4 regions of the Paenibacillus ihbetae genome follow, and region 3 is predicted to be linked to each of the others. Evidence: riboswitches for the same ligand, from Rfam matches in the RefSeq annotation. Region 3 holds a riboswitch; each other region holds the start of a gene.
What was found. A riboswitch is a leader RNA that binds a small molecule or an ion and turns the genes downstream of it on or off. The one in region 3 is predicted to bind thiamine pyrophosphate.

Region 1 (7,466 bases), 1.7 Mb from region 3:
AGCATGGCAGGCACGTGGATGTCCGTCGTGCATGGCTTCGGCGGCCTGCGCGTGAGAGACGGCGTTCTTCATCTGAATCCGTTCATTCCGGGCCACTGGGCCTCCTTCTCGTTCAAGGTGATGTTCCGCGGATCCCGCCTGAAGGTTCAGGTGAACGATAAGGAAACGATCATCGTTAACGAGACTGACACGCCTGCCGTGCTGAACGTCAGCGGCAAGGAATACAGCATTGCCGGCCGTGGCGAGGTAAGAGCGCCGAGAGCTTGATCATTGGAGGTCCGACTGATTGTAGGACTTGCTGGCGCTTAAGACGGCACTAGGATTTACTATACCCGGCCACTGAACCATCATTACACATTACAGACCAAAGAAAGACGCTCCGCCATCGATATGCGGAGCGTCTTTCTGTATATAAACGGATCGTTCGCCTTACCGCAGGCACGCTAGGAAAGAATGCGTTTTGACTAAGGCTGAGACTGAGACTATGTAAAACCGTGATGATCAGGTTAAGCCGCCAGGTTAGCTTCGGTTAAATGAGCTGAGGCTCCGGACCGCATGGGGGCCGGTGGGACGGCTTCCCGAATAGATATCCTTGCGACAGCTCGATTCCGATTTCCCGGCAGAAATGGAATTCCTCCCGCCTTTCAATTCCTTCGGCAAGCACCATCGCTCCGAATTCGTGGGCCATATGGGTAATGGTCACAAGCTGTCTTTGCTGGGTTGGATTCCGATCACAGCCGTCGATGAGGCTTCGGTCTATCTTGACATAATCCGGTTTCAGCTTGATCATTTGCTCCAATGTGGAATAGCCTGCCCCTACGTCATCCATCGCTACCGAAATTCCGTGGTTGCGGTAAGCCTCGAAGATCGATTGCAGATGCTCCACATCATCGACTTTCTCGGTTTCCACCACCTCGAATACGAAATCCCCGGGATCAAGCTCAAGTCGTTCAATCGTATGAAAGGTATGGTGCAAGCACATCTGGGCGTCGTAAATCGATGACGGGAGGAAATTCACGAAGCGCTTCACGCCCTTCGGAAGCCATTGTGCGCTGGTTTCAATCGCAGACGTTCTTGCCGCTTGGTCCAGAAAAGCTTGCAAGCCGGTCTTGCGGGCCGTTTCGAACAGCTCATGCGGCTTAAACGGAATTCCGCCCTCAAGCGGACGCAGTAGAAATTCATAGGCAACAATTTGCTCGGACGGATCCACGATCGGCTGCATATAACTCGTAAATTCTTTATGTAATATAACGTTCATCATATCATAATGCTCCATCTGCAGCTCAAACCTCTGCATCGGCGTCCAAATATGCCGGGTCTTCGGAGCTTCCCCCCCGGTAACGCAGAAGGACAGCTCATTACATAGATTTCGCGGAAGGGATTGCAGACACTCCATAATGGAGATCAGATCGGAACGTTCCTTATAATTCACAGCACAACTCTCATTGTGTTCTTGCACCGTGTAGCCGTTCTGCGCAAGCAAGTGCACAAGCTCTTGCCGAGCAGGCTTCATATGAACGGTTCTTCCTTGGCCCTCAATCGGTTCAAAGGTGCTGCAATTGTCGCAAATCATGTTCGTCCTCCTTGGCAAGCTAGCTCTCACTATGCTTTATCGGCATTTAGAATATGATTTCTTTGCATTTTATGGATTTCTATCAAACTTATGACCTAATTTTACTGTTTATGCGTAATATCCGTGTTAAAAGCGACTCATGATCCAGCAAAAATCGACAATAATTGCCGATAACAACTGAAATGCGATGACTGCGCCCAAGGAATCGCACCTTTAATCCGCTTTCTTATGAAGAAGCTGAAGCCGCATGGTTTGCTCCACGTCAAAATGCCACCGGGCTTTTCGCTCTTTCGCCGCATACATCGCCGCATCCGCACGGCCGATCAGCTCCTGATCATCCTTGGCATGATCGGGATAGACCGCAATCCCGATGCTCGGCGAGGTATAGATTTGGGCTCCTTCCAGCTCATAGGGGTCGCTCAGCATCGTCCAGATATCCTCCGCCATCCAGATCAGCTCCTGATCCTCTCCGGCCGGATACAGCATAACCGTAAATTCATCGCCGCCGAGCCGGGATACGATTACGCCCCTCGACTCCAGCGAATGAAGGCGCTGCGCCACCTTCTGGATCAGCAAATCCCCCGCACGGTGCCCGTACTTGTCATTCACCCGTTTAAACCGGTTCAAGTCCATATACAGCAGCCCGACGCGGAAACCGGCCCGATCCGCTTCGCTCAAGGCTTCCGACAGCCTGGCGTTAAAATAACGACGATTATACAGGCCTGTCAAATCGTCGCGGTGCGCGAGCGATTCGCTCTTCTGCAGGCTGACATGCAGCCTTTCGAACAAGCGGTCATTCTCGACCTGGATCAGGATCTGCCGGATCAAGATGAGAATGAAGCAGAGGGTCAAGCCGGTAAACAGACCGCTCCATCCCCCGAACCGATGGGCCATCAGGGCAAACATTCCGCCAAGGACGCTGTAGGGCAGCATGTATCTTACGATCAAGGTGCCTGCCGGCCACGGGTTCTTCTCGGATAGGGATCTCCTCCCCTTCCGAGGCGGCGATTGTCCTCCCGCAAAGCCGATGAAAAATGCGGAGAGGCTGTGCAGGGGATCTACATACAGGTCTGCTCTCATATTCATGAAGCTGTCAAGAAAGATCCGAAGGGCATCTCCCAGCACGAATGCGCCTCCGCCCAGGCATAGGAAGATAACCGACCGCTTGCGCAGCTGCCTGGTGTTAAAATACACCACCAGCGTAAAGAACATCAGTACGATTCCGCACAGCGGATAAAGCATCGCTCCCCCGGCAGACCTCCAGACGGTGTCCGTTCCGCCCGCCAGCTCCGGCTTGATGAGATACTCCCAGCCGACCGTGATCAGGGTTACCGCAACAATGACGATGTCCAGGGTAAACCGAATGCCCCGCAGCGGACCCTGCACCTGCCTAAACAAATAAATCAGAGCGCCGGCGAACAGGAATGCTTCCAAGCTCCAGAACAGGTCTGCCAGCCGGATCGAGCCGCCAAACGTCCCTCCTGCCCATTCATCACCCGCATACAGGATGCGCCCGATGGCATCGCCGGCCAATCCGGCTGCAATCAGAAGCCAAAACCTGCGAAGATGGCCTTGCTCATACCGACTGCCGATCACCCGGATCAAATAAGCGAATGCGGCTGCAGGCGCCATAACAGCTAGTATGCGGTGAAGCATTAAAGTCTCCGGCATCCATAAGGCCAATATCCATTGAATCAATGCGTATCCAATCGCAAGCCGAATATATAAGGAATCGGATGGAGCCGGGCTCATACATATCCCTCCCTGAAACAAAAGGTAGGCTTGGTCGTTCATGATGAATAGGTCTTTTGAATTAAAGCGTTTCCATATCCAATCATACTTTTAGCCTGAGGAAAAGTAAAGAAAAGAAGCGCCAGCAATTGGATACTCATAGGCATATAGGCCGCGCCGGGGTCGTTATTTGCGGAAGGGTCCCGGGTTGGAAGTCACCCAATTCCCACTTGACACATGGGGTTTATGTAGTATTATTCTTTCATATCAACGTAGCTTTGGTTACATATCTCAGCATATTTTTATGGGAGGGGTTCTTGTATTATGGGACAAAGACGATTGGACCATGTAGGCATAGTTGTAAGGGATCTGGAAGCAACGATCGCTTTCTATACGAAGGTGGTCGGTCTTGAGCTCAAGGACCGTCTGACGCACACGAACGGGGTCATCCAGCTGGCTTTCCTCGGCTTTAACGGCAGCGATGAAACGGAGGTCGAGCTGATTCAAGGATACAGCGACTCCCTTCCCGCGGAGGGAACGGTGCATCACTTTGCCGTCAGCACGGACGACATCGAAGCGGAATATGCACGGGTGAAGAAGCTGGACGTTCCGCATCTGGATGAGGAAATCGTCACGCTGCCGAACGGATACCGTTATTTCTTCGTATACGGTCCGGAAGGCGAATGGATTGAATTTTTCCAGCGCTAACAGGTCTCAGGTTGCCTGCATATCGAGGCTGATATGGGCCGCCTGGATCACCAGGGTCTCTCGCGGACAGGGCAGAACCATTACCCGGCGGCCTATATCGGCTTGGAAATCGCCTTCAGGCATGGGCATTCCCGTACTGGACAGGTGCTTCCGGTAGGTCTATAATAACGGAAGTACAACCCGTAACTTCATAAATTCATAAATACCGGGGGAGCTGGAATCGGCCGGCTGAGAGTGTATCCCATACAGATACTGACCCTTATACCTGATCTGGGTAATGCCAGCGTAGGAAGCCAGAGGATTGCGGCTGTTTATTAGCCGCAGTATATACTTACGCCGTCATGCGCTCCGATACGATCGGGGCGTTTTTTGTTATGAAGTGAATACGGAAAATAGTAGACATATAAGGAGAGGAGAAACACGATGAAACAACGTACATGGCTCTCTCTGCTGCTTGCCTGCGTCCTGCTTCTGGTCGCTTCAGGCTGCGGGGCAAGCGGCCAAAGCGGCGGCAGCGCGCCCGGCAAGCAAGAGGCTGGCGGAGAAGGAGAACAGCCGGCCAAGCTCCGCGATGTTCAATTGATGCTTGACTGGTCGGCGAACACGAACCACACCGGATTATATGCGGCCAAGGAGCTCGGATACTATGAGGAGGAAGGGCTGAACGTACAAATTGTACAGCCGGGCTCCGGGGGAACCGATGCGATGGTCGCTTCCGGCAACGTACCGTTCGGCATCAGCTACCAGGAGGGCGTAACGCTGGCCCGGACGCAGGGCCTGCCGCTGGTTTCGATCGCAGCCATCATTCAGCATAATACGTCCGGATTCGCCGCACCGAAGGATCGGGGCATCCAGAAGGCCGCCGATTTTGAAGGGAAGTCCTACGGGGGCTGGGGCTCTCCGATTGAGGAAGCCGTCATGAAATCCATCATGGAAATCGATGGAGCCGACGTTAACAAGGTCAACATCGTGAACATCGGAGACGCCGATTATTTTACGGCGGTCAAGCGGGATATTGATTTCGCCTGGATCTATTATGCCTGGACAGGCATTGAAGCCCAGCTTCGCGGCGAGCCGCTGGACATGATCTACGTGAAGGAATATTCTGAACAGCTGGATTATTATACGCCGGTCATCGTAACGAACGAGAAGCTGATCGCGGATGACCCGGAGCTTGTCAAAGCGTTCATGCGCGCAACCTCCAAAGGCTATCAATACGCGATAGAACATCCGGAAGATGCCGCGGCACTGCTGTCGAAGGCTGTTCCCGACCTGGATGCCGAGCTGGTGCTGGAAAGCCAGAAGTGGCTCAGCCCGCGCTATCAAGATGACGCGCCGCGCTGGGGCGAGCAGAAGGCCGAGGTTTGGTCCGGATATGCCGACTGGATGTTTGAGCGTAAGCTGCTGGAGAAGGAATTGGACGCGGACCGCGCGTTTACGAATGAATTTTTGCCTGATAAATAGGAATAGCAAGCCCCGCGGCTTCACAGGGCTGCTTCGAATCTCATCTGCGTGAAGCTTTGCGGCCGTGCAGAGCCGTGCAGATGAGATCCACCATAAACGAAAGGACGAGAGACTCATGGCGAATACACTGCTGAGCATTCAAGTCATCCCGCGTACGCCGGACGGCGGCGACAGCATCCCTTATGTGGATGAAGCCATCAAGGTAATCCAGGATTCCGGCGTCAAATACGAGGTCCATGCTTTGGAAACGACGATGGAAGGCGAGCTGTCCGAGCTGCTCCGCATCGTGGAGCGAATGCATGAAGCGCTGGTGAAAGCCGGGAGCCCGAGCATCATCTCCCAAGTTAAAATCGCACATCATCCGCAGGGCATCAGCATGGACAAGCTTACGGAGAAATACCGTCCATGAAAAGCTGGTGGAGCTCGATATGGCCGCCCGTCGTGGCGGTCCTCTTCTTTTTGATCGTGTGGCAGGCTGCGGTCTGGATGTTCGATATCGAAAAATTCATCCTGCCTGCGCCGACGGCTATCGGGCATGAAGCCATCTCCGGGGCCTCGGGACTTATGGAGCACACCTGGGCTACCCTGAAGCTAACCGTGATCGGATTTGCCATCGGAACCGGGATCGGACTCCTGCTCTCTTTGGCACTGCACAGGGTCCCTTTTCTCAAAACAGCCCTGTATCCGCTTCTCATCTTAAGCCAGAACGTGCCGACCATCGCGTTGGCCCCGCTCCTCATGATCTGGTTCGGGTTCGGCATGCTGCCGAAGGTCATCGTCATTACGCTCGTTTGCTTCTTCCCCGTAGCCGTAGCGGCCCTCGACGGGCTGGCACGGACCGACCGCACGATGATGAATTATATGCAGATGACGGGTGCGACGCCATGGCAAATCTTCGCGAAGCTGGAGCTCCCGCACGCGCTGCCCTCCATCTTCTCCGGGATTCGGATCGCGGCCACGTATTCGGTCATGGGAGCGGTCATCGGGGAATGGATCGGGTCTGACCGGGGCATCGGCTATTATATGATGCTGCAAAAATCCGGTTACCGGACCGATCGCGTCTTCGTGGCCATTCTGGTTATCGTGCTGCTCAGCCTGCTCATGGTAGGCGTTATCACCCTATTGGAGAAACGGCTGATCCGCTGGAACCGGAAGCATTAATTCGCATGGCTCGGCCATGTTCATATTCTCTCTTCATAAGTCAAGCTGAACGATTGAAGCCGGGAGGCGGAGCAAGCTCGTGGATAATTCCAGTTGCATCACCGCTGCTCCCATGCTTGGAATGGTTCTTTCGGATAGGGGATACAGATAAGTTTGAAATCAGGGATCTTTAAAAAGAAGGGAGGCTGCCCTAATGACGCAGCAAGCGCCTGATTCCGTCTTGCATTCAACCGGCGGCACGGCCGCCGCTCCCGCTCCTGCCCTGGAGGTCCGGGGGATTCGCAAGGTGTTCCGCGAGCGGCGCAGTGAAGTGCATGTGCTCGAAGAGCTGTCGCTTAAGGTGCTTCCCGGGGAATTCGTATCCATCATCGGCCCTTCGGGAAGCGGAAAAAGCACGCTCTTTCACATCATCGGCGGATTGATTGCGCCAGATGCCGGCCAAATCCTGATGGAGGGACGGGAGGTCACCGGGGGGAAAGGCCGCATCGCCTACATGCCGCAGCAGCCGGCCTTGTTCCCGTGGCGGACGATTGAGGACAACGTCCTGCTGCCGGAGGAGCTTCGGGGGACCTCAAAGGCTTCCGCCCGTGTCCATGCCCGCACTTGGATGGAACGGGCCGGGCTTGGCGGCTTCGAGCAGGCATATCCGCACACCCTATCGGGGGGTATGCAGCAGCGGGCAGCTTTCCTGCGGGCACTCATGAGCCCGCAGGAGGTCATGTGCCTCGATGAGCCGTTCAGCGCGCTCGATGCGCTGACCCGAAGCGATATGCAGCGCTGGCTGCTCGATATATGGGAGGACACGCGGCGCTCGGTGCTGATGATCACC
Region 2 (7,466 bases), 1.1 Mb from region 3:
ATCTAATCCTATGTATAACCGTTCATCCCTCCTGGCTGTAATCAAGAATAGCAATGAAGTTTCATTTATTTTGAATTTTTGGTTGATTCTGTAATATTAGGAGGACGCATAGAACCGTGCCGTCCTTCTAAAAGGCAGCCAGGTCTGTCCGGACGGATAGGAACGCTAGGGCTTAAGCCTTTCGGAATGTCTCCCGGTTCTTATCCTCCGAACGCTTATTTCATCCTTGACGTTAGGCGTAGTATACACACACTCTGTTATCGTTAATCTCTTCGATCTCAATGTCCATATCATAGATGCTGCGAAGCACGTTGCTCTGAATAATATGCTCTGTCGGGCCTTCGCTCTCGATCGCCCCATCCTTCAACGCCACGATGTAATCGGAGTAAAACGAAGCAAAGTTGATATCATGAATGACGATGACAATCGTTTTGTTCAGATCGGTGACAAGCTTTCTGAGGATTTTCATAATCTGCACCGAATGCTTCATGTCCAGATTGTTCAGCGGTTCATCAAGCAGGATATACTCGGTGTTCTGAGCAATGACCATCGCGATGTAGGCGCGCTGGGTCTGACCGCCGCTGAGCTGGTGAAGGTATTTATGCTGCATATCCTGAAGCTCCATATAAGCGATCGCTTCATCCACGTACTTCTCATCTTCCGCCGTCAGCCTGCCTTGGGAGTAAGGAAAACGTCCGAAGGATACGATCTCGCGTACCGTCAGGCGGAGGCTGATGTGGTTCGACTGCTTCAAGATTGAAACCTTCTTCGCCAGATCACCGCTCTTCCATTGGCTGACTTCCTTGCCGTCCACGGTAATCTGTCCGCTATCCTTGCCCGTCAGTCTGCTGATCATGGACAGCAATGTACTTTTACCGGCCCCGTTCGGACCGATAAAGGACGTGATTTGGCCTTTCGGGATCGTAACCGACACGTTGTCGACGACTTTTTTGCCGCCATAGACTTTCGATACGTTCGTAACCTGGATCATGCTTTACTCTCCTTTAATAGCAGGTATATAAAGTAAACACCGCCGATGAAGTTGATGATGACGCTGAGCGTCGTGGAGAAGGTAAACACCCGTTCTACAATCAATTGACCGCCAACCAATGCGATGACGCTGATCAGTATGGAAGCTGATATCAAGAAGGAATGACGGTAGGTTTTCATAAATTCATAAGCAACGTTGACGACCAGCAGTCCAAGGAATGTGATCGGACCCACCAGCGCTGTAGCAACCGAGATCAGCACCGCCACAACGATCAACAGCCGCTTAACGACATAATCGTAGTTCACGCCAAGGTTGATCGCCTGCTCCCGACCGAGCGCAAGCACGTTCAGATACTTGGTGAATCTGGCGAAATACAGGAGCGTAACGGCAACGACGATGCTTGCCATGATCAGCAGATCGGTCTTTACGTTGTTAAAGCTTGCAAACATCTTATCCGCTACATACTGGAACTCGTTCGGATCGATCAGCACCTCCATGAAGGAGGACATGCTCGAGAACAAGGTGCCGAAGATCATACCGATCAGGAGGAGGAAGTAAATATTATTGCCTTCCCTCCGGAACAGAAGCCGGTATAACACGCCGGCGAACAGAATCATGGCCCCGACGTTGATCAGGAAATTCACATTGCTTCCCAGTTCGTACAGTGTGAAGGAGCCGAACACGAAGATGACGGTCGTCTGAATCAAAATGTATAAAGAATCCAATCCCATGACGCTCGGCGTCAATATCCGGTTATTCGTGACCGTTTGAAACACCATGGTCGACAGGGCGATCGCCCCGCCGGTCAGAATAATGGCCAGCACCTTCTTGATTCTTCGCGGGAAGGCATAGTCCCAACTGCCGCCAAGATCGATGAACAGAAAGGCCGCCACCAGAATAATTGCCACCGCGGCCAGCAGGCCGATTTTGGCTCTATAAGTCATAAGCCTTTCTCCTCATCAGTAAGTAAATGAAAATACCGCTTCCGAGCACGCCCACGGTCAGACTGATCGGAATTTCGTATGGGTAAATGATGATCCGGCCAAGGATATCGCAGAACAGAACGAATCCGGCCCCTAGCAGCGCGGTATGGGAAAGGCTTTTTTTCAAATGGTCTCCCAGATACAGGCTTACAATATTCGGTATGATCAAACCGAGAAAAGGAATCACGCCGACCGTCAATACGACGGATGCGGTTACCAGCGCTACAATGACCAAGCCCAAATTAACGACGCGCCGGTAATGAAGTCCTAGGTTCGTGGCGAATTCCTCACCCATGCCGGCAACCGTGAATTTGTTGGCGAACAGGTAGGCCAGGATGACCAGCGGAACACTGATATACAGAAGTTCGTATTGTCCCTTGATGATCATGGAAAAATCGCCTTGAAGCCATGCGGACATGTTCTGAATGAGATCATATTTATAAGCGAAGAACGTAGCGATCGAGCTTACAATGTTCCCGAACATGAGTCCGACGAGCGGAATAAAGATCGCATCCTTGAACTTGATCCGGTCCAGGATCTTCATGAAGATAAACGTGCCGGCAAGAGCGAATACAAAAGCTACCAGCATTTTCACAAGCGGTCCGCTTGTCGTGAATACGAGCATCGCTACGAGAATCCCCAGTCTTGCGGAATCCATCGTTCCCGCCGTTGTCGGCGATACGAACTTGTTGCGGCTAAGCTGCTGCATGATCAATCCGCAGATACTCATGCTGACTCCAGCCAGAATTAAACTGACCAGACGCGGCAAGCGGCTGACGAGCATAATATGCTGTTGTTGTTCCGTCATGGAGAATAAGTCCAGCGGCGAAATATCTTTGACTCCGATAAATAAGGAGACGATGGAAAGCGCCACAACGGCTGCGGCTAAGTAAATGATCTTCATGGCTCTTCCTTCTATGCATATGTCTCTGATTAATCCGGCAGCTCGTAATTCAGTCATCATTCTCATTGAGATTGATTATCAATTACGTTCTGATAAGCATTATATCATCCTCATTCTCAACCGACAAGTATAATTGAGAATCAAACTCAATTAAATTTTTCATCTTTGCATGATTTGTTCATCATTTGTTCATAATATGAAGCTTGGCTGGAATAGCCGTTGTTGTCCTTCATCCTTCCTTTGTTCTCCCTCTTTACGCCTTATTATAGGAAAGAAAATTTCAGCTGCCTGTTACAGCTCCTGATTACGGGGTATTACATCAATAAATTCTCGATTACGGGGTTGACAATGACCAATGAGATATAATAACATACTAACGGAAGTATTATTTCTTACGATAAGTAAGTTGTTAAGGAATAATAATTCAACTTTTATTAGCGATTACCGTGATGCATATTTGCTTGAATGATAGGACATCTTTTTATCAGGCGTATGCAATCCAAACCATGACTCAGGAGGGTTTATCAACATGTCTAAAGACTTCCTTACCGCACTTAAAAATCGCCGTTCCTACTATGCGATCAGCAAGGATTCCGTCATCTCCGATGAGCGTATCCAAGAAATCGTGAAAGATGCCGTTAAATACACGCCTTCTTCCTTCAACTCCCAAAGCGCACGCGCGGTCGTTCTGCTTGGTGAGCAGCATGACAAGCTGTGGAATATTACGGAAGGCATTCTGAAGGAAGTGGTGGGCGACGAGCAAGCATTCAAATCCACTGCTGAGAAAATGGCCTCTTTCCGTGCAGGCTATGGCACCGTGCTGTTCTTCGAGGACAATGACGTCATCGCAGGGCTTCAGCAAAACTTTGCGCTCTATGCCGACAACTTCCCGGTATGGGCTAATCAGTCGAACGGCATGCTTCAGCTCGTTGTGTGGACAATGCTGGAAGCCGAAGGACTGGGTGCTTCCCTGCAGCACTACAACCCGCTGATCGACGAAAAAGTAAAAGCGGAATGGAACATCCCAGAAAACTGGAAGCTGATTGCGCAAATGCCGTTCGGCAAGCCGGTCGCTGAGCCAGGGGACAAGGAATTTGCTCCGCTTGAAGATCGCGTGAAAGTTTACAACTAAGCGAGACAAGATCAAAAGCGCCATCAGGAAGCTTTGCACAAGCTCCCCGTGGCGGCTTTTTGCTGCGGTCCATTGTTTTTTCGATCCCAAGACGTTACAATTACCAGGTAAAGAAGCCGCCCTCTTTCGAAGCTTGTACCGGCCGGCATCAAAGTAAAACTTCATATCTTGTGTTGCTGTACTAGGGGTGCCTTGTGCTGAGAAACGGCGGAACCGCCGTTAACCCTTACTACCCGATCTAGGTCATGCTAGCGTGGGGAAGTGTAGCGTTTATGTTTATGTATTTTTCGCGTAGACATTGCCGCACTTTCCAACGGGGTGCGGTTTTTTTGCGTTCTATTTAACGTTCTTAAATTTATGCTGCGGGAGGAAACGACAATGAATGAGCTAGTATGCGGAACCAGCCGGATTGTTGGCTGCCGGTTCTCGGTATTTCCGATGACGGACCGCTTCGTCGAAGTGATTATGGGAGCACTAAAGTCTGTGCAAACGGATAAGGTATGGATTCACACCGATGATGTCAGCACTTGCGTCCGGGGCCGTGCGGAGCATGTTTTTGACGTGACCCGGGCGATATTCGCCCATGCGGCAGCTTCCGGCGTACATACGGTTTTTAACGGAACCTACTCGATCGGCTGCCCCGGCGATACGGATGCGGATGTCTATATGTCCGAGGATTCCCGGGTGTTAAACAGCGAGCTTGGACCGCATGCGGATATCGAAAGCGCCTGCCAGTTCGCCTTATACCCGCTCGGGACCGAGCAATACATGGATATCATTTACGGCGAAGTGCAGCGTGCCAAGGAAAAAGGAACCTTCGGGGGCAGCGTCCATTACGCAAGCCGTCTTGACGGAACGCTCTCGCGCGTATTCGAATCCCTGGAGGATGCGTTCAGTCATGCCATACAAACGGACTCCAGCCACCTGGTGATGACCGCTGTCGTGTCTGCGCACAGCCCATCACCAAAGCATAGAAGCGTATAATATGCAGCTTAAGCAGGCAAGGACCCGGCAAAATGCCGGGTCCTTGCGCTATCCACCGCGTATCCTTGATGAATCAAACCCAAGCAAGCGAGATGATTACGAGCAGGATAAAGAGAACCAATATAATACCCGTAGATGTGCCCCATACATCTCCACCATATGTTCCGCTCATGAAGATCCCTCCTGGATTTATTGAAATACGTGATGTTATCACATATTACGGTATGATCCGGAAAGGATGCCGGTCACGGCAGCTGTACCGCTTGTCTTGCCCCAACCTGGTTGCCTTATTCTTCATAACCGGCAAGCAGCGGGCCGCCGTAAGGGAGCAGCACCTGCTCGCACAGCTTCATAAGCTGTTCCGATTGCCGGCTCCGGTACATCGCCTCCAGCGCATGCACCAGCTGCTCGCCAAAGCGCGGGTCGAACCCCGACACTAACCGGAACAGCGTCTTCCCCTCCCCCGTCCACTGCCGGTTCACCCTCAGGACAAACTCGCAGAGCAGAGTCGATATTTTTTGAACGGTAAACCAGGCTTCCCCGTCCCCTTTGGCTTGCTCAAGATCCATCATATACTCGGTGATCATGTACCGGGCTGCATCAATATCGGACATCGTTAACGGCAGCGGGCCGTAAGCCAGATCAGCCTGCGCCTCCTCGCGAATGTTGTCCCCCTCCGGTACCGAGCGAAGGACGATGCCTTCGGCCATGATCCGCTGCAGTGTCGGATTCGCCGCAACGATGCCTGCGTCAAAATCCTCGCGATAGCCTGAGCTTGATACGATAAACAGCTCTACGATCCAGCCGGCAGCTTCGATCGTCCTTCTTCTCAGCCCTTCGCCTTCTCTCTCTACAATGATCACGTCAAGGTCGGAATGCTCGTTGTGTTCTCCTCTGGAAGCACTGCCCCCCAGTACAGCCAGCAGACAATCCGGATATTGTTCCGACACGACCTTCATGGCGGCCTGAATCGGCTCCATCTTCATGCGTCTTTCCCCCAAACCGCTCATATCTTCAAAAAAAGGGCTCAAAATAGTAAATTCAGCGAAAACCCCAAACGTACCTCAATCATATGGTAAATAAACAAATATCCTTATGCAGACGACGAAAGTAGGGATCAATCCGATGAATTACATTAATATGCTGTCCAAATTAGGGATGGGCAGCGCCCACCCCGGCGGATTCGAAGCAACACTGCGAATGCTGAAATCGTACCCCATCCGGCCGAGCAGCCGAATTCTGGAGGTTGGCTGCGGCACCGGCCGAACGGCCTGCCATCTATCCGGCCTGGGCTACCAGGTGACGGCCATTGACCTGAATGAACATATGATAACCAAAGCGAAAGCCAGGGCGGAGGCTATGGGGGCGGACGTGGAATTTCTTCAGGCTGACGTATGCTCGCTGCCTTTTCCGGACCATCAATTCGATGTCATCCTGGCCGAGTCGGTCACCGTCTTCACCGACGCGTCGCGTTCCATCCCGGAATATTACCGCGTACTGGATGCCGGCGGCATTTTATTGGACAGGGAGCTGATTCTCGACAAGAGCATGCCTGAGCCGCAGCTTGGCGAGCTGCTTGCCTTCTTCGGCATCCCCTGCCTCATGGACCGGGAGAAATGGCGCGATGCGCTGCTGGGCAGTGGCTTCAGGCTGGCCGAGGTTTTGGAGTACAATCATTTCAACGAACAGCTGAAGGAGGAGCAGACGCGCCACCTGGACGCCTATGAGCAGCGGGATAAAGGGATCTTGCTCGATCTCGCGCTCTGGGAGACGGTCTTCAAGCATGACCGCATGATTCTCGACAACACCGAGTATTTGGCCTCCGCATTGTTCCGGGCGGAGAAATAGATAATCGATGGGGCGGTTTTTTTGCGCATCCGCGTGGAAATCCGCTCTATTCTTTTTATGAGGATGATTAGAGGTCCGGGGCTTTCTGGTCTTCTCCAGCGTCAGGTCTTTAGACTCATCTGATTGAAAATTTTGTAATTCCTTATATCTACTTTTGTCGCATAATGCTATAATCATGGTAAAAATATCCTATGTCGCTTGAGGAGGATTCATTCGTATGGCATGGTTCAACAGACTCCCGATCGCTCAAAAAATCACAGCAGCCTGTTATCTCATTGCCGCCTTGTTCGCGCTGCCAATGCTGATTGCCTTTATCATTCTGGGTAAGGCGGTTATTGGTATCGTGCTTGTTGCGGTGCTAATCGGACTCACGTATCCTCTTTCCCGAGTTATTGAGAGAGCGCTTACGAGCACGTTCTCCGAAATCTCCAGCGTCTCCGCCAAAATTGCCAAAGGGGACTTTACCTTCCAGGTAGAAGAGATGGGAGGAATGAATGATCTCAGCAGAACCTTCAACAGCATGGTGGACAAGCTCCGCAAAATCCTTCAGGAAACCTCCGACATTACCCGCAGCGTCATGACTTCAAGCCGGAATATATCAACCAAAAATCAGGAGCTGATCCA
Region 3 (7,466 bases):
CTGCGAGCCGGGCTGGAAGTGGCAGAAACGCGAACGGCCCATGCAGAACTACGATCTGTTTTATGTATGGAGCGGTGAAGGGACGCTGGAACTGAATGATAAGCCTTATACGATCGGCAAGGGGAGCTGCTTCCTGTTCCGTCCGGGCGACCACACCAGCGCAACCCATAATCCGCAGAAGCCGCTCGTTTTAACATACATTCATTTTGACGTAAAGGAACCGGTTACGGACATTCCGGCTCCATACCGTCAGCTAAGCGAGACGATGGATTTCGAATATTTGCTGGCGCGGTATGTCCGGTTGTATCTGGACAAGCCTTACGGGGCGGAAGAAGAGGGCCAGCTTATCCTGAAGCAGCTCATGATTCATCTGCTGCGGTCCGACCTGAATGAGCCTGTCGTAAAAAAAGCCAGCAACCAGCTGATGGAGGCGATCCACGAAATCGCCAACTATGTGCGCCAGCACCCGGGAATTCCCCACCGCGTAGAGGATTTGGCGGCGAGAGCCGGGCTGTCCCCGCGTTATTTCTCGATCAAATTCAAGGAGCTGATCGGCACGCCGGTCCAATCCTACATTATCCAGATGCGGATCGAGCGGGCGCAGCATCTGCTGGTGCACCAGGGAATGAATGTCACGGAAGTGGCCGACGCGCTCGGGTATCGCGACATTTTCTTTTTCAGCCGGCAATTCAAGCAATATACCGGAAAAAGTCCGTCCGAAATCAGGTGATTCCCCCGCGCCCTTTTTGTTGGCGCATGCTCTTGCGGTAGCGGAAAGGGACCGGGGTTTCATCGTAAGCCATTTAGGGTAATCATCGCTTACGGTCTATAGAGAGCAAGGGATTATTGAAGGGGGGTGTAAGGGAATGAGCCCAAGAAGACGGGTGCGCGGGCGGTTTTTCAGTCGCGGCGGCGGCAGCATTTTTCGGAATCGGTTGCGCCGCATGAAGTCGACGATGAACCAAGGGCATCTTGATGTATGGTTTTGATGGAGCCTGAGTATTTTGTCCGGGGATAAGAAGGTGAACCCCGATTTTATATACGATGATCCAAAGCTAGCAGCCCGGCCGGGTGATCTTAAAAGTCTTGTACATACCAGGTTGGCTGGTTGGCGAGTAGCATCATGTGGGAATAATATTATAAGTTAACCGTAAAGGGAGTCCGGCAGGGCTCTCTTTTTACATGGGCCCCTGGCGTGATGCCCCTTGGCTTGTATGCTCAGGATCTAAGTTTCACGATTGAGCTTGGGCCCGACCCCGTGTATGATCAGGTTACGGATATTCGCGAAGCGGTTTATAAGAGGTTTTCGAGTTGCGGCAAGGGATTAGGCCAAGCGGGGGAGTCGCGACTGCATGATTGAGAAAGCTGGGGGGATGGAGTTTATGAAAGCGGCGAATCAAAAGACAGCCCTGGTGACGGGCGCATCCAGCGGCTTCGGACTGCTGATCAGCATCGAGCTGGCGAAATGCGGGTATGATGTCGCAGCGGGGATGCGAAGACCGGAGGCAGCCGGGAAGCTCCTGCAGCAGGCGGCGAAGTTCGACGTGGCCGAACGGATTCGCGTGATCGAGCTTGATATTTGCATCGAAGCGCAGGTATTAGCAGCCGCGCGCTTCGCAGAGGAAGAGCTCGGGCGCTTGGATGTGCTGGTCAATAACGCTGGCATCGCGGTCGGCGGATTCGTAGAGGACGTGCCGCTCAGCGAGTGGAGAAGACAGCTCGAGACCAATGTGCTCGGAACCGTCGCCGTAACGCAAAGCATGCTGCCGCTGATGCGGCGGACCGGTAAATCCAAAATGATTCTGATCAGCAGCATCAGCGGCGTTGTTGGCTTTCCGGGGTACGGCCCGTATGCGGCTTCCAAATTCGCTGTCGAAGGCCTTGGGGAAAGCCTGGCCATGGAATTGATGCCTCTTGGCATCGATGTGGTGCTGGTGCAGCCCGGGGCTTATGGTACGCCGATCTGGGGGAAGAGCTTCGGTGAGTTGAAGGTGAGGGAGGGATCGCCCTACAGCGGGATGCTGAAGCGGGTATTGGCGTACTCCGAACGGACCGCCAAAAAGAGCGGGGATCCGCTCGAGGTTGCAAGGTTGGTGGCTCGAATCGCCGGTATGGACCATCCAAGATTCCGGTACCGGCTTCCCCGCAGCACCCGGCTGACCGGGCGGATCAAGGCATGGCTGCCCGACCGCTTCTTTCAGCGGCTGATCGTCCGGCTGCTGGGAAAAGATGATTCATGACGTTTTCCTTGTCTAAAACGGCAAGGGCGTTCTTATTTTTCCGTACATAACTCCTGCTCCAAGCACACCTCCCGCTTCTTCTTCTTGTCTGCGGGCGGATGGAGGATGCCGAGCAGCTCGCCCATTTTAACCGTCGACCCGAGAGCGAGATCTCCCCGGGGGGTAAAGGTGCCGCTCTCGGTCAACAGCACAACGGTTGAGCCGAATTCGAAGTAGGCCAGCTCGTCCCCGATCTGCCATTTCGTCACGCTCTCGTCGGCATATCGGATGCTGCTTACGTTCAAAGCCCCGACCTTGACCACGGCAACCTCACCGAATTCATGCTTGATGTAGGTAATGAGCCTTTCGTTGCGGCTGAGCACCGACCGGATATGGGTCATGGCAAAATCGTTGACGGGGTACACCTTGCCCTTAAGATGCTCCCGTTCGATCTGTACGCCGGTAACCGGGGAATGGATCCGATGGTAGTCCGTCGGGCTCAAATATAAGACGAACGCGTAACCGTTCACATAATTCTCGAATCTCGGAGACTGTGCAAGCAGCTCTTCAATGGTGTAATCCTGTCCCTTGACGTTCAGGATGGTGCCGGTATCGATGGTGCCCATGGCGGTAATCGTCGCATCAACCGGGCTTACCATCGCATCGGCTGTGGCATCTATGGCGCGCAGGCCGATCTTTAATCGGCGGGAGAAGAATTCATTTAGCGAGCGGTATTCATGCAGCTCCTTCTCCGCTTCATGCGCCGGAATTTGATATATTCGAATAAATGCAGGGATCAGATGACGGCTCAACCGGCTGTGGGAGAACTGCCCCACCAAATGGGACAACCACTTTCGGGAGGAGAGCTCTGTCATCAGACGCAGCAATCGTTTGGCCATGTTTATCTCCTTTTTGTGCAAAGACCTCAGCTATCGATGATGCTCGAAAAGCAATCACTCTGATATTGACATAGAATCGGCTGGAAATCAACAAACGGACTCTGAAGAAAAAAAGACTCTTGCCAAAACAGGGAAGGCTGTGTATTTTAAAGTTAACATAAAACCGAATAGGGAATACGGGTGCTTGAGTGAATCAGGCTGAGATTGCAGCTGCTATCCGCTGTTGACCGTTAATCTGAACTGGGTAATGCCAGCGTAGAGAATATCCGACCCTGCTCATATTAGGGCCTAATTTCCGTCTGCGCGTTTTTCCAGACGGTTTTTTGTTGCGATTTTTCCATTTTCAAAAAATTAGCGATGGAGAGGGGAAGTTGTATGATGGAAACGATGAGGCAAGGAATGATGGGGGCTCAGCCGAGGAAAGGGCTCAGACTGAGCGATATTTTGGTGACGGTGCTTGTATCGCTGGTGCTGGGCGTGGTGTATCACTTTTGGGGCTCGGTATACAACCTGCTGAAGCCGCTCTTTTTCGAAGCGGACGAATTGCTGTACGGCATGTGGTTTGCCGCGGCGACACTGGCCTATCTGCTGATTCGGAAACCCGGCGTGGCCATCATTGCAGAGGTCGCAGCCGCACATGTCGAAGTGCTGTTCGGAAGCGGGTGGGGGCTTACGCTGCTGATGTATGGCTTGATTCAAGGCTTGGGGGCCGAGCTCGTATTTGCCGCAACCCGCTACCGCAGCTCCTCTGCCTTGACGGTGGCTCTGGCCGGGGCCGCTGCTGCCGTCGGCTCGATGCTGCTTGATTTCTTCTACAGCTACACGGACGATCTGCAGACCTGGATGTTTCTGGCGAAGTACGGCATGCGGATCTTCAGCGGCGCCGTCATTGCAGGCCTCTTGATGCTCGTCCTCGCCAAAGCGCTGGAGCGTACCGGCGTAACCTCCCTGCTGCGTCCGGCTTCGCAAAAAGACTATGAGGCGCTGGACGATTCGCGCCATGTCTAAAACGCTAACGGACCTCCCCGGAAATACCGTCGATGCGTCTAATGATCCGCAGGCGGAGCCGGCGGTTTATGTGGAAGGTCTGCGCCTTAAATATCCGGGCGAGGAACGGCTGATGTTCAAAGACCTTTCGTTCTCGGCCGCCCGCGGAGAAAAGGTGCTGCTGCTGGGTCCAAGCGGCTGCGGGAAATCGACGCTTCTTCAGGTGCTGAGCGGGATGATTCCCCGGGCGACGGAGGTGCCGATGAAATGCGAGGCGCAGAAGCTTCCCGCATCCTGGGGATATGTGTTCCAGGATCCCGACACCCAGTTCTGCATGCCATTCGTGGACGAGGAGCTGGCATTCGTCCTGGAAAATCAATGCGTTCCACGGGAGCAGATGGAAGAGCGGATGCAGGCAGCGCTGCATGCGGTCGGATTGGAGCTGGAGTCGCTGCATGTCAAAATCGCGCATTTATCGCAAGGGATGAAGCAGCGTCTTGCACTGGCTTCTGCCCTGCTGCTGGAGCCGGAGGTGCTGTTTCTGGATGAGCCGTCAGCCTTGCTCGATCCCGAGGGCCGCGAGCAAATCTGGACGGCGGTGAAGGCCGTATCCTCAGGGCGAACCTTGATCATCGTGGAGCACCGGATTGAAGAGATGGCTGAATATGCAGACCGGGTCGTGCTTTTTGGCCCGGATGGGGCGATTCTGGGTGAAGGCACGCCGGCCGATGTATTCGCCCGCTATTCGCGGGAGCTGAAGGAATTCGGCATCTGGTATCCCGGCGTATGGGACGATTATGCGCAGTCCCCATCCGGCAGGGAAATATTTGCACCGCTCGAGGCATCCTCCGGTGCATCCTCCGGCGCATCATCCAGCGCATCCTCCGGCGGATCCCGCCAGGATGATTCCTTCGCCGGGGATTTGGGAACAGCTGCTCAGATACAGAACCGGGAACGGCTCTATTCCGGTGAGGAGTCCGGACGGCTTAACGTGGCGGACTTTACGTCGGCGGAACAGAGCAAGCCTGCCGTTCAGCTGGCTGAATTTTCAGGCAAGCGTTGGGACAAAGCCGTTATTACCGTCCAGGGGGCGGAGGTGTATCCGGGCGATTTTATTGCGATTGTCGGGCCGAACGGGGCGGGGAAGAGCTCGCTGCTTCTCAGTCTGATGGGGCTGCTGAATGCGGAAGGTAGGTACCTCCTCGGCGGGGAGGAGGTACCGCTAGGGAAAGGAAGACGAAACCGCAAACAAAAGGAGCGGATGCTCCGCCGAATCGGATTCGTATTTCAGAATCCCGAGCTGCAATTCGTGACGGAGCGGGTGTCGGATGAGGTGGCGTACTCCTTGCTGGTGGACGGCATGTCCTCGGATGAGGCGGCTGAGCAGGCCAGCCGGACGCTAGAGCGATTCGGACTAGACGGCAAGGAGAGCCGGCATCCGTACCAGCTCTCCACGGGCCAGAAGCGCCGCCTCAGCGTGGCCACAGCCATGGCCCGACAGCCGGCGGTGCTGCTGCTGGATGAGCCTACGTTTGGCCAGGATGCGCGGAACACGTTTGCGATTCTGGAGATGTGCGAACGGCTGCGCCGGGCCGGGACGGCGATCATGATGGTCACCCACGAGATGCGAATCGCCGAGCAGGCGGCCACCCATATTTGGGAGATTCGTCAAGGGCAGCTGGTCTCCTGCATGGCATCGCCAAGGCTGGCGGCAAGGAGAGCGCCTGGCTTCCAGGAGAACGGTTATCCGCCGATGTGGTCAGAGGGCGAAGCCAAGGAGTATGCTGCCCGTGAGGAGAACAAGGAATCTTCCGGCAAGCCGTACGCGGAGGTGAGGTCATGAATCTATGGAATCCGGTCCGCATCACGTGCCTGCACCGGGCAAATCCGGTCGTGAAGCTGCTTCTCGTCTGCTGCCTGTTCCTGATGACGGTGCTGACGCACGACATTGATTTCGTGGCGTATCAGGCGCTGATCTTTATGATCTGCCTCCTGGCGCTGTCAGGTGTGCGCACATGGAAGATGCTGCTGTTCTTCATTCCATTTCTGCTCGCCTTCATCTCTTCCTCATCATCCATGATGCTGTTCGGGAAGGGAGAGACGATCTGGTGGGAATGGGGGCTGTTCAAGGTATCGGAGGAAAGCTTCTATCGTGGATTGCACCTCGGGTTTAAAGGAATCGCCTTCGCCTGCGAAGGGCTTCTGCTCGTGACGACGACGTCGTCGGTCGATTTGTTCTACAGCCTGATGCAAAAGCTGAAGCTTGCTCCCAAGTACGCCTACAGCTTTATGGCTTCCATCCGGCTTCTGCCGATGGTGTGGGAGGAATATGTGATCCGCCGGCAAGCGCTGAAGGTGCGGGGAGTGGTCCCGATCCGCGGCGTCCGCGGGGCGGTGAACCGGGCAGGGATGTACGTGGTGCCGCTTCTTGCACAGAGCATCCGCCGGGCGCACCGGGTTGCGGCGGCGATGGAAGCCAAGCGATTTGACGGTGAGCGGGGACGGCGCCGAACGTATTTTTACCCCTCGCGCTATTCCCGCTATGATCTGCTCACCATCGCGCTGCTTGCGGCGGCAGCATACGGCGCTTATGCCGCTGCGGGGCATTTTCCATGGTTTGGCATCGGGGATGTGCGCTTTGATTAGATAGAGAGGCAGCTTACGCTAGTAATTTTGCGTAAGCTGCCTTTTTTGTGTTTTTGTGCTGGGCTGGCGTTGCATAGGGCAGCGAAAAAAGGGTGGATATTCCGTCTTAATGGTATATAATACGGATGGTACCGAATTGTTACTACTGGTACCAATCTTACATACCTGGGGCGGTATGCGTTCCACTTGGATGCTGCACTTTTTTGAGTTGCCAACAACACAGAAAAGCACATAACACTCTCTGAGGTGACAAGAACAAAAACGACAAAGTACGGTTTTGAGGTCACAAGAACAGAAGAGTCCAAGCACACGGTGAGGGATAAGAACAGGAAAGACAAAGCACGCCTTGAGCGGACGACAACCCGGTCAGGGGCAAGGCGGAAGTGAAGCGCCGTATCCAGGTGGCTCAACGTAAGAAGAACAAGGAGGCTCGAATATGCGGGAGCGTATTTTGAAAGAAACGATGCGTTTGATCCAGCAGAAGGGCTTTGCCTTTACCGTCAGTGATCTGGCGCAGGGGCTTGCGATCAGCAAGCGGACCATTTATGAGCATTTTTCCTCCAAGGAAGAGATCGTCGAGTCGATCGTTGACAGCTTGATTCAGCATATCCAGCAGCGGGAGCGGGAAATTGCGGCGGACGGACAGTTGGGCGTTCTGGAGAAAATCCATCAAATCCTGATCTGCTTGCCCCAAGAGGTGGAGAAGATGGATATG
Region 4 (7,466 bases), 2.3 Mb from region 3:
GGAGAAAGTGTATGAGCAGCTGAAAGCGATCGCGCCGACGGTATTTGCGGAGGATCTTCGCGGAGAATGGCAGAACAACTTCAAGCTCTACGCACAGGCAGTGAACAAGGTAAGCGAAGGGGAAGAGCTTCTCTCAGCGTACGACCAGCGTATTCAGGATTTCAAGGAGAAAGCCGGAAGCAAGCTGGATGAGACCGTCTCTGTGGTGCGTTTCATGGCCGGCAAGACGCGCGTTTACCATACGAACACCTTCTCGGGGGTTATTTTCGATCAGATCGGCATCGCACGTAACGAGATGACGAAGAACGCGAAGGACAATTTCGTGGACGAGATCACGAAGGAGCGGCTTCCTGAGGTGGATGCCGACAGACTGTTCTACTTCACGTACGAAACCGGCGACGGCGGCGCCAACCAGACCGAGCAGGAATGGGTCAACGATCCGTTGTGGAAAAACCTGAACGTCGTTAAGAACGGTCAAGCCCATAAGGTCGATGACGCCATTTGGAACACGGCCGGCGGGATTCTGGCGGCAAATCTGATGATTGACCAGCTGTATGAATTTTACGGCCTGGAGAAATAAAACCGTATCCTGACCCCATTTCAAATAGAGAGTATGATGATGGGATACCAATAAAAGCAGCCTGTTGAGTTGAACTGTGACCCATAAGATGGACACTTTGAAAAAAGTGACTTCTTGTGGGTCATTTGTGTTTTAATCAAGGTATGTGACGAGGAGTGATACGAGAATGGGGAAGTTGAAACGGGTGCTCTTTACCGAGGAGCAAATGAGGAAGCTGGAGGAGAATCCAAACGTACACCATGTGACCGAGGCGGCCATTACATACACACCTGCATTCAAGCTGGAGGCGCTGAAAGCCTACAAGCAGGGGCAGACACCTTCAGAAATCTTTATTCGTGCCGGCTTCGACCTGGACGTTATTGGTCATAAGAAGCCCAAGGACAGCTTAAAACGGTGGCGTGAAACCTTCGAACTGTACGGTGAGGAAGGTTTGGCTACAGAGCGGCGCGGTAAGGGCAGTACAGGGCGCAAGCCAGCTGGTCAGTTGTCAGCCGAAGAAGAATTGAAACGGGCTAAGGCCCAGATCAAACTGCTTGAAGCTCAAGTGGACATGCTAAAAAAGCTCGAAGCGCTCGATCGGCAGAAGAAGAAACGCTGACGCCCTCCGAGCGCTATGAGATCATAAATCGCACCATTCGGGCATATGGCCTGAAACGAATGACACGCTATCTATGCGAGCTCGTGGAAGTAAGTCCAAGCGGCTATTACAGGTGGCTGGGGACGGAAGAAGATCGTCAACTTCGTGCTGCCGCCGACGAGCAGGACATCCTTCTCATCAAGCAGCACTTTGACGCGCTCCGTGGCAAAGCAGGTGCGCTTGTGATTAAGATGCGGCTGGAACAGATAAGCGGCGTTGTCATGAACCACAAGAAGATTCGCCGGCTTATGAAAAAGGCAGGCTTGGTGGCCGTAATCCGTCAGGCGAACCCCTACCGCAAGATGGCTAAGGCAACTCAAGAGCACAAGACGTGTCCGAACCTGCTGGAGCGAAAGTTTAACCAAGGCGAACCTGAGAAAGTGTTTCTCACTGACATCACTTATTTGCGCTATGGAAGCGGACACTGGGCATACCTTTCCTGCGTGAAGGACGGGGCGACCAGGCAGATCCTTGCCGACAGCGTGGCAGCAACACTCGAGCTTCCAATTGTCGAGCGGACGCTACAGCGTCTTTTAGAGCGATTAGATGGAAACATTCATCCAGAAGCGATTCTGCACTCCGACCAAGGGATGCACTACACGCATCCTAAAACCCGTCTTCTCATTGCTAAGGCAGGATTTAAGCAGTCGATGTCGCGCAAAGGCAATTGCTGGGACAACGCCCCGATGGAATCATTCTTCGGTCACTTGAAAGACGACGTTGATTTTAGCGATTGCCAAACTATTGATGAAGTGAGGGTGCGAGTGAAGGAGTACATAAGCTACTACAACTCAGAACGATACCAGTGGACATTAAAAAAGATGACCCCCGATGAATTCAGAGGTCATCTGCTTGCTAGCTAAGCTCTAGGCGGTTTATTTCAAACTGTCCACAAATCGGGTCACAGTTCAAGTCAGCTCAACAGGCTGTTTTCTTGTCCAGTTTTATTGAGTTTATCAATTGAAAGCTGCAATTCGAAGTTCTTTTGTGAAGACAATTTCAAGTTTTCTTCCACGCAATTCGTTTTTCGTTAATCACTTGTGAATCCTTTTGAGCATGCTGCCATTGTTGTCCAAACTATATGCTGCCTCCATTGAGCTTCCAGCTTTGGTTACATACACTAGAATCTGGCCTTGCCGGTATATGGCGCCGAATCGTTGCCTGGAGATTTCAATTTGGTCCTGAAATTGACGAAATGCATGGTTTACTTCCGCGACTGCATAAGACGTAATGCTCAGCGTCAGCTGAATCGCATTATTGCTTGCGCCCGATTGATGGCCAATTCCCGGTAATGACGAGTATTAAGCAAACACGGAAACGTTTGACACCACCGCCAAACCTATGTACAGTAATAGTCAATAGAATAGGAAGTCCACTAGGGGAGCCGTCAGCGGCTGAGACAAGAGCGTATCTTGGACCCTTTGAACCTGATCTAGTTCGTACTAGCGTAGGAAAGTGGAGCCTTCACGGATAGAGTCCTTTTTGCGCCTGCTCCTGCCGGGCAAGAGGACTATTGCTGAAGCCGCTCCGTTTTTCGGGGCGGCTTTGTTTGTCATGCCCCGAAAAACGTAATTTCCTGCATTTTCGTCGCGCAGCACGTTAACGCACGGTACGAGCTCGCAGCATGCAAGAGTTACCGGGTATGCAAATCTAGCCGTGTACATAAAGGGTTGCCGGATATACACATGTAGCCGGGTACAACGGCTGCCGGATCTGCAAAGTTTCCCGGATGGAACCGTTGCTGATATGAAAAGGATGCACGGTGTGCGTAGGTTGGTTTACGGGACATGCAACGGATGCTTGGCTGCCATTGTCAGGATTGCTCGGATTACCGGGATTGCCGGGTCGCTAGGAGGACTTCCTGCTCTTCATTTCAAGATGGAGGTGGGGATAACAATGACGTTTACCCAAGAGCTTCGCCAGCAGGCGGACGGAATTTTCGAGGCGATCGTAAACCATCCCTTCGTGCGGGGAATTGCCGCCGGGAAGCTGGGCAGCGAACAGCTGATTCACTATGTGAAGCAGGACTTCGAGTATTTGAATGCCTACATTCGCATCTATGGCATCGCCATATCCAAGAGCACGAGCCGGGAGGACATGGCGGCGTTCAACGAACAGATTGCGTTTATCCTCAACAGCGAGGTGCATCCGCATCAAAATTTCTGCTCGGTCGCGGGAGTGAACTATGAGCATCTCCAGGGCTACCCTCTTGCTCCGTCTGCGCACCATTATATCCGTCACATGCTGACCGTTGCGCATGAGGGAACCCTCGGCGAAATTATGGCGGTCCTGCTTCCTTGTCCGTGGACGTATTATGAGATCGGCCGCAGATTGCTGGACGAAGTTACGCCGGATCGCACCCATCCGTTCTATGAATGGATTCATTTTTACGGGGATCGCGGTGAGGATGCGGCAGGGAAGTTCCTCAGCCGTGTGGATGCATGGGCGGAAGGAGCGACGATAAAGGAGCGGGAGCGGATGCGCGAGCATTTCATGCTGAGCTGCCAGCTGGAGTATATGTTCTGGGACATGGCTTACAAGCAGGAGGAATGGCCGGTGCCGTTCCAGTCGCTGGTGGATGCCGGATAACGAAATGTCATCTGCTCTGGATGAATCAGTGTACGTGTTGAGATGGGATTCATGCGAATTTATAGGTCATATACGAAGCCAAGAAAAGGAAAGGATGATGGCAATGAGCGGAAATACATGGGATTCGGGGCTTGCGGAGCTTTTAACGAAGGTGCAGCAGCAGAAGCCCCTTGTCCATAACATGACCAATGTGGTGGTTACGAACTTTACGGCCAACGGCCTGTATGCGCTGGGCGCGTCGCCGGTAATGGCATATTCCCCCGACGAGGTGGCGGATATGGCCCAAATTGCCGGAGCGCTCGTGCTCAACATCGGCACGCTGTCCCGCGAACAAGTGGATGCGATGATCATTGCCGGGCAATCCGCCAATACGCATGGCGTCCCGGTTCTCCTCGATCCGGTAGGAGCGGGGGCCACGCCGTTTCGGACCGATTCGGCCCTGCGGATCCTGCGTGAAGTGAAGGTTTCCCTGGTGCGGGGCAATGCGGCCGAGGTTGCCAATCTGATCGGCGAAGTCCGGGTGATCAAGGGGGTCGATGCGGACGACTCTGCGTCCGGCGGGAACTTAGAGCTGGCGCTGCGGGCTGCACAGCGGCTAAATACGGTGGTGGCCATTACGGGAGAGGAGGACGTGATCAGCGATGGTGTTTCGGCGCGAATCATTCGCGGCGGGCATGTGATGCTGACGAAAGTAACCGGGGCGGGCTGCCTGCTCACTTCCGTGCTTGGGGCTTTCGCCGCTGTAGAGCCGGATTTGCTGCTCGCGGGAACGGCTGGCCTTGCCTTCTATGGGGCAGCAGCCGCCCGCGCGGCTGAGCAAACGGCCGGACTCGGGCCGGGCAGCTTCCAGATCGTCTTCCTGGATGAGCTTGCAAAGCTCCACTCCGGTTCGCTCGAAGGGTACGCATCGGTCTGCGAAGCGGATATCCTGGCGGAAGGGAGCGTATCCCGATGACAGACGCACGGATTCCGAGAGCGCTGACGATTGCCGGTTCCGACAGCGGGGGCGGCGCCGGCATTCAGGCGGACCTGAAGACGTTCCAGGAGCTTGGCGTGTACGGCATGTCGGCATTGACTGCGGTAACGGTGCAGAACACGCTTGGCGTCCATGGCGTCTACCCGCTGCCGCCAGAAGCGGCGACGGAGCAGATCGAGGCGGTGGGCGGCGATATCGGCGTGGACGCTTTAAAGACGGGCATGCTATTTAACGCCGAGATCATCCGCCTGGTCGCTGACCGGATCCGGGTGTTTGGCTGGGAGAGAGTCGTTGTCGATCCCGTAATGATCGCCAAGGGTGGTGCCGAGCTGCTGCGTACTGAAGCCGTTGACGCACTAAAGCGGGAGCTGCTTCCCTTGGCGATGGTGGTGACGCCTAATATTCCGGAGGCGGAGGTGCTGGCCGGAATGGGGATCCGCACGAGGCATGACTGCCGGGAAGCGGCTCGCCGCATCGGCGGGCTCGGTCCGCGGATCGTCATCATCAAGGGCGGTCATGGCAGCTTCGAGGAGGATGGAGATCAGGTGGTGGATCTGGTATATGACGGCACCGGCTTTACGGAACTCAGCGCCAAGCGCGTGAATACCGTTCATACACATGGGACCGGCTGCACGTTCTCGGCAGCCATTACGGCAGGTCTGGCCCAGGGCCTGAGCGCCTTCGATGCGATTCAGAGCGGGCGCTTATTCATTCAAGCGGCCATTGAGGACGGATTGAACCTGGGGCAGGGACAGGGCCCGACCAATCATTGGGCATACAATCGCCGCCGTCAGGAGGTGCTGCAATGACGGGCAGAGTGGCACCCGAGATGATGAGGCGGCATCTGCGAATGTACCTCGTGCTCGGCAGCGTGAACTGCAGCGTCGAGCCAAGCTTGGTCGTGCAGGAGGCGTTGGCTGGAGGCGCAACCATGGTCCAATTTCGTGAGAAGGGACAAGGAGCACTCACCGGGGAGCCGATGATCCGGCTGGCTCGCCGGATCCAGGAGCAGTGCCGGCAAGCACGCGTACCCTTCATCGTCAATGACGATGTAGAGCTGGCACTGAAGCTGGACGCCGACGGCGTGCATATCGGCCAGGACGATGAATCCGCGGCTTCGGTACGTGAACGGATCGGCAACCGGATGCTGGGCGTCTCCGCCCATACGGTGGAGGAAGCCCGGCGCGCAATCCTCCATGGTGCCGATTATCTTGGCATCGGACCGATCTACCCGACCCGCTCAAAGGATGATGCCAAGGCTGCGCAAGGCCCGGCAATTCTTCGTGAGCTGCGCGAAGCTGGAATCCGTTTGCCGATCGTTGGGATTGGCGGGATTACCGTGGATCGCGTGGAGGAAGTGATTGGAGCGGGTGCGGATGGCATCGCGGTGATATCCGCCGTGACGGGAGCGGCGTCGGCGCAGGAGGCTGTGGAGACTTTTATGGGAAAGATACGCCGAGGAGCCGAGGGGATTTCTTAAGTTGTAAGAGGATTATAAGCGGATCAAGAACAAGGGTGCCTACTTCTGAGGCACCCTTGTTTGGTTTACCGTATTCTGTCAGAAGCCCTTCAATTGATCCATTCCCGCGTATCGTCCCCGTTCAGATTGCCATAGCGACCCGGATATGATATACGTAGGACGATGTACCTGCTCTACGATGCGTGAGCTCTCCCAATAAGCTGAATAGGAGACCGGAATGAATAACAGGCAAAAAGAGATTTTTCGCAATTTGTTAATGGAACCGAACCGCCAGTGGCTCGTCCAGGATCTTGCGGATCAGACCGAATGCTCGGAGAAGACGATCCGTAACGATCTGAAGGTGATTGAAGAATATATCGATAAGCACTCCAGTGGCCGTTTGGTGAAAAGGCCGGGACTTGGCGTCTATCTGGAGATCGAAGAAGCGGATCGGGCTGATTTGTTCCAACGTTTGTACTCCAACGATCGTACCGCCGAGGATGAATCGGATGAGGAAAGGGTGCTGCACCTGGCATACCGCCTCTTGATGAACGCGAAGCCCGTAACCCTGCAGAACCTGGCTTCACCTTTTTACGTGAACAAGGCGATTATCCGGCGGGATATGGAAAAGATTGAGGGCTGGCTGCGGAGCTTTGATCTGAGCTTAATGACGAAACCGCGCGTAGGCTTCATGATTGAGGGAACGGAGAAGAATAAACGGATGGCGCTGGCGCGGTTAAACCAATTGATCAACCGTCCGGAGTTGACGGGACAAATGATGCGTAACCAGTTTGAACCGCACGAGATTGCAGCCGTGTCCCATGAGTTGAAGGCGCTGCAAAAGCATCATCAGCTCCGCTTCACCGATGAAACCTTCGAAAGCCTGATGCTGCATATTCTGCTCATGGTCAAACGGACCAAGCTGGGTCAGCCGATTTCGCTCTCTGATCAGGACCTGGCCTTTTTGGAGAACAAAACGGAATTTGCATGGGCGACGGACTTTTTGAAGCAGCTGCAAAAACTGTTTGCCGTCCCTTTCTCCAAGGAAGAAACCGCTTATCTAACCCTGCACCTGCTTGGCGGGAAGATCCGATACACGCAGGAGGATGAGAGCGTTGGACGCAGCGAACTGGCAGACAGCCACCCCCTCCTGCCCCGACTGGTTGAGCAGCTGACCCGGCGGATGTCGGAGCTGAATATGATCCCTTTCTCCAAGGACTCCATA

Region 1: it holds a riboswitch for thiamine pyrophosphate, as region 3 does, so the genes downstream of both, BBD41_RS11820 (ABC transporter substrate-binding protein) here and BBD41_RS19245 (ECF transporter S component) in region 3, are expected to answer to the same signal.
Region 2: it holds a riboswitch for thiamine pyrophosphate, as region 3 does, so the genes downstream of both, BBD41_RS24255 (YkoF family thiamine/hydroxymethylpyrimidine-binding protein) here and BBD41_RS19245 (ECF transporter S component) in region 3, are expected to answer to the same signal.
Region 4: it holds a riboswitch for thiamine pyrophosphate, as region 3 does, so the genes downstream of both, tenA (thiaminase II) here and BBD41_RS19245 (ECF transporter S component) in region 3, are expected to answer to the same signal.

What each region holds. Positions count from the first base shown of each region.
Region 1 is NZ_CP016809.1:2,629,646-2,637,111, forward strand. Features, by position in the region: gene BBD41_RS11800 (glycoside hydrolase family 65 protein) at 1-267, shown strand, start outside; gene BBD41_RS11805 (EAL domain-containing protein) at 530-1,573, opposite strand; gene BBD41_RS11810 (GGDEF domain-containing protein) at 1,787-3,325, opposite strand; gene BBD41_RS11815 (VOC family protein) at 3,629-4,012, shown strand; TPP riboswitch at 4,210-4,321, shown strand; gene BBD41_RS11820 (ABC transporter substrate-binding protein) at 4,436-5,476, shown strand; gene BBD41_RS11825 (thiamine-binding protein) at 5,592-5,885, shown strand; gene BBD41_RS11830 (ABC transporter permease) at 5,882-6,637, shown strand; gene BBD41_RS11835 (ABC transporter ATP-binding protein) at 6,831-7,466, shown strand, end outside.
Region 2 is NZ_CP016809.1:5,388,220-5,395,685, reverse strand. Features, by position in the region: gene BBD41_RS24275 (iron ABC transporter ATP-binding protein) at 233-991, opposite strand; gene BBD41_RS24270 (iron chelate uptake ABC transporter family permease subunit) at 988-1,935, opposite strand; gene BBD41_RS24265 (ABC transporter permease) at 1,925-2,878, opposite strand; gene BBD41_RS24260 (nitroreductase family protein) at 3,408-4,010, shown strand; TPP riboswitch at 4,184-4,287, shown strand; gene BBD41_RS24255 (YkoF family thiamine/hydroxymethylpyrimidine-binding protein) at 4,389-4,994, shown strand; gene BBD41_RS24250 (sporulation protein YjcZ) at 5,068-5,166, opposite strand; gene BBD41_RS24245 (nucleotidyltransferase domain-containing protein) at 5,282-5,980, opposite strand; gene BBD41_RS24240 (class I SAM-dependent methyltransferase) at 6,120-6,842, shown strand; gene BBD41_RS24235 (methyl-accepting chemotaxis protein) at 7,060-7,466, shown strand, end outside.
Region 3 is NZ_CP016809.1:4,309,345-4,316,810, forward strand. Features, by position in the region: gene BBD41_RS19230 (helix-turn-helix domain-containing protein) at 1-730, shown strand, start outside; gene BBD41_RS30485 (hypothetical protein) at 867-989, shown strand; gene BBD41_RS19235 (SDR family oxidoreductase) at 1,353-2,240, shown strand; gene asd (archaetidylserine decarboxylase) at 2,273-3,118, opposite strand; TPP riboswitch at 3,285-3,397, shown strand; gene BBD41_RS19245 (ECF transporter S component) at 3,497-4,126, shown strand; gene BBD41_RS19250 (ABC transporter ATP-binding protein) at 4,119-5,948, shown strand; gene BBD41_RS19255 (energy-coupling factor transporter transmembrane component T family protein) at 5,945-6,751, shown strand; gene BBD41_RS19260 (TetR/AcrR family transcriptional regulator) at 7,188-7,466, shown strand, end outside.
Region 4 is NZ_CP016809.1:2,020,959-2,028,424, reverse strand. Features, by position in the region: gene BBD41_RS09195 (ABC transporter substrate-binding protein) at 1-580, shown strand, start outside; gene BBD41_RS30240 (HTH domain-containing protein) at 747-1,178, shown strand; gene BBD41_RS30235 (IS3 family transposase) at 1,175-2,080, shown strand; TPP riboswitch at 2,585-2,688, shown strand; gene tenA (thiaminase II) at 3,114-3,806, shown strand; gene thiM (hydroxyethylthiazole kinase) at 3,910-4,761, shown strand; gene thiD (bifunctional hydroxymethylpyrimidine kinase/phosphomethylpyrimidine kinase) at 4,758-5,591, shown strand; gene thiE (thiamine phosphate synthase) at 5,588-6,262, shown strand; gene BBD41_RS09165 (BglG family transcription antiterminator) at 6,480-7,466, shown strand, end outside.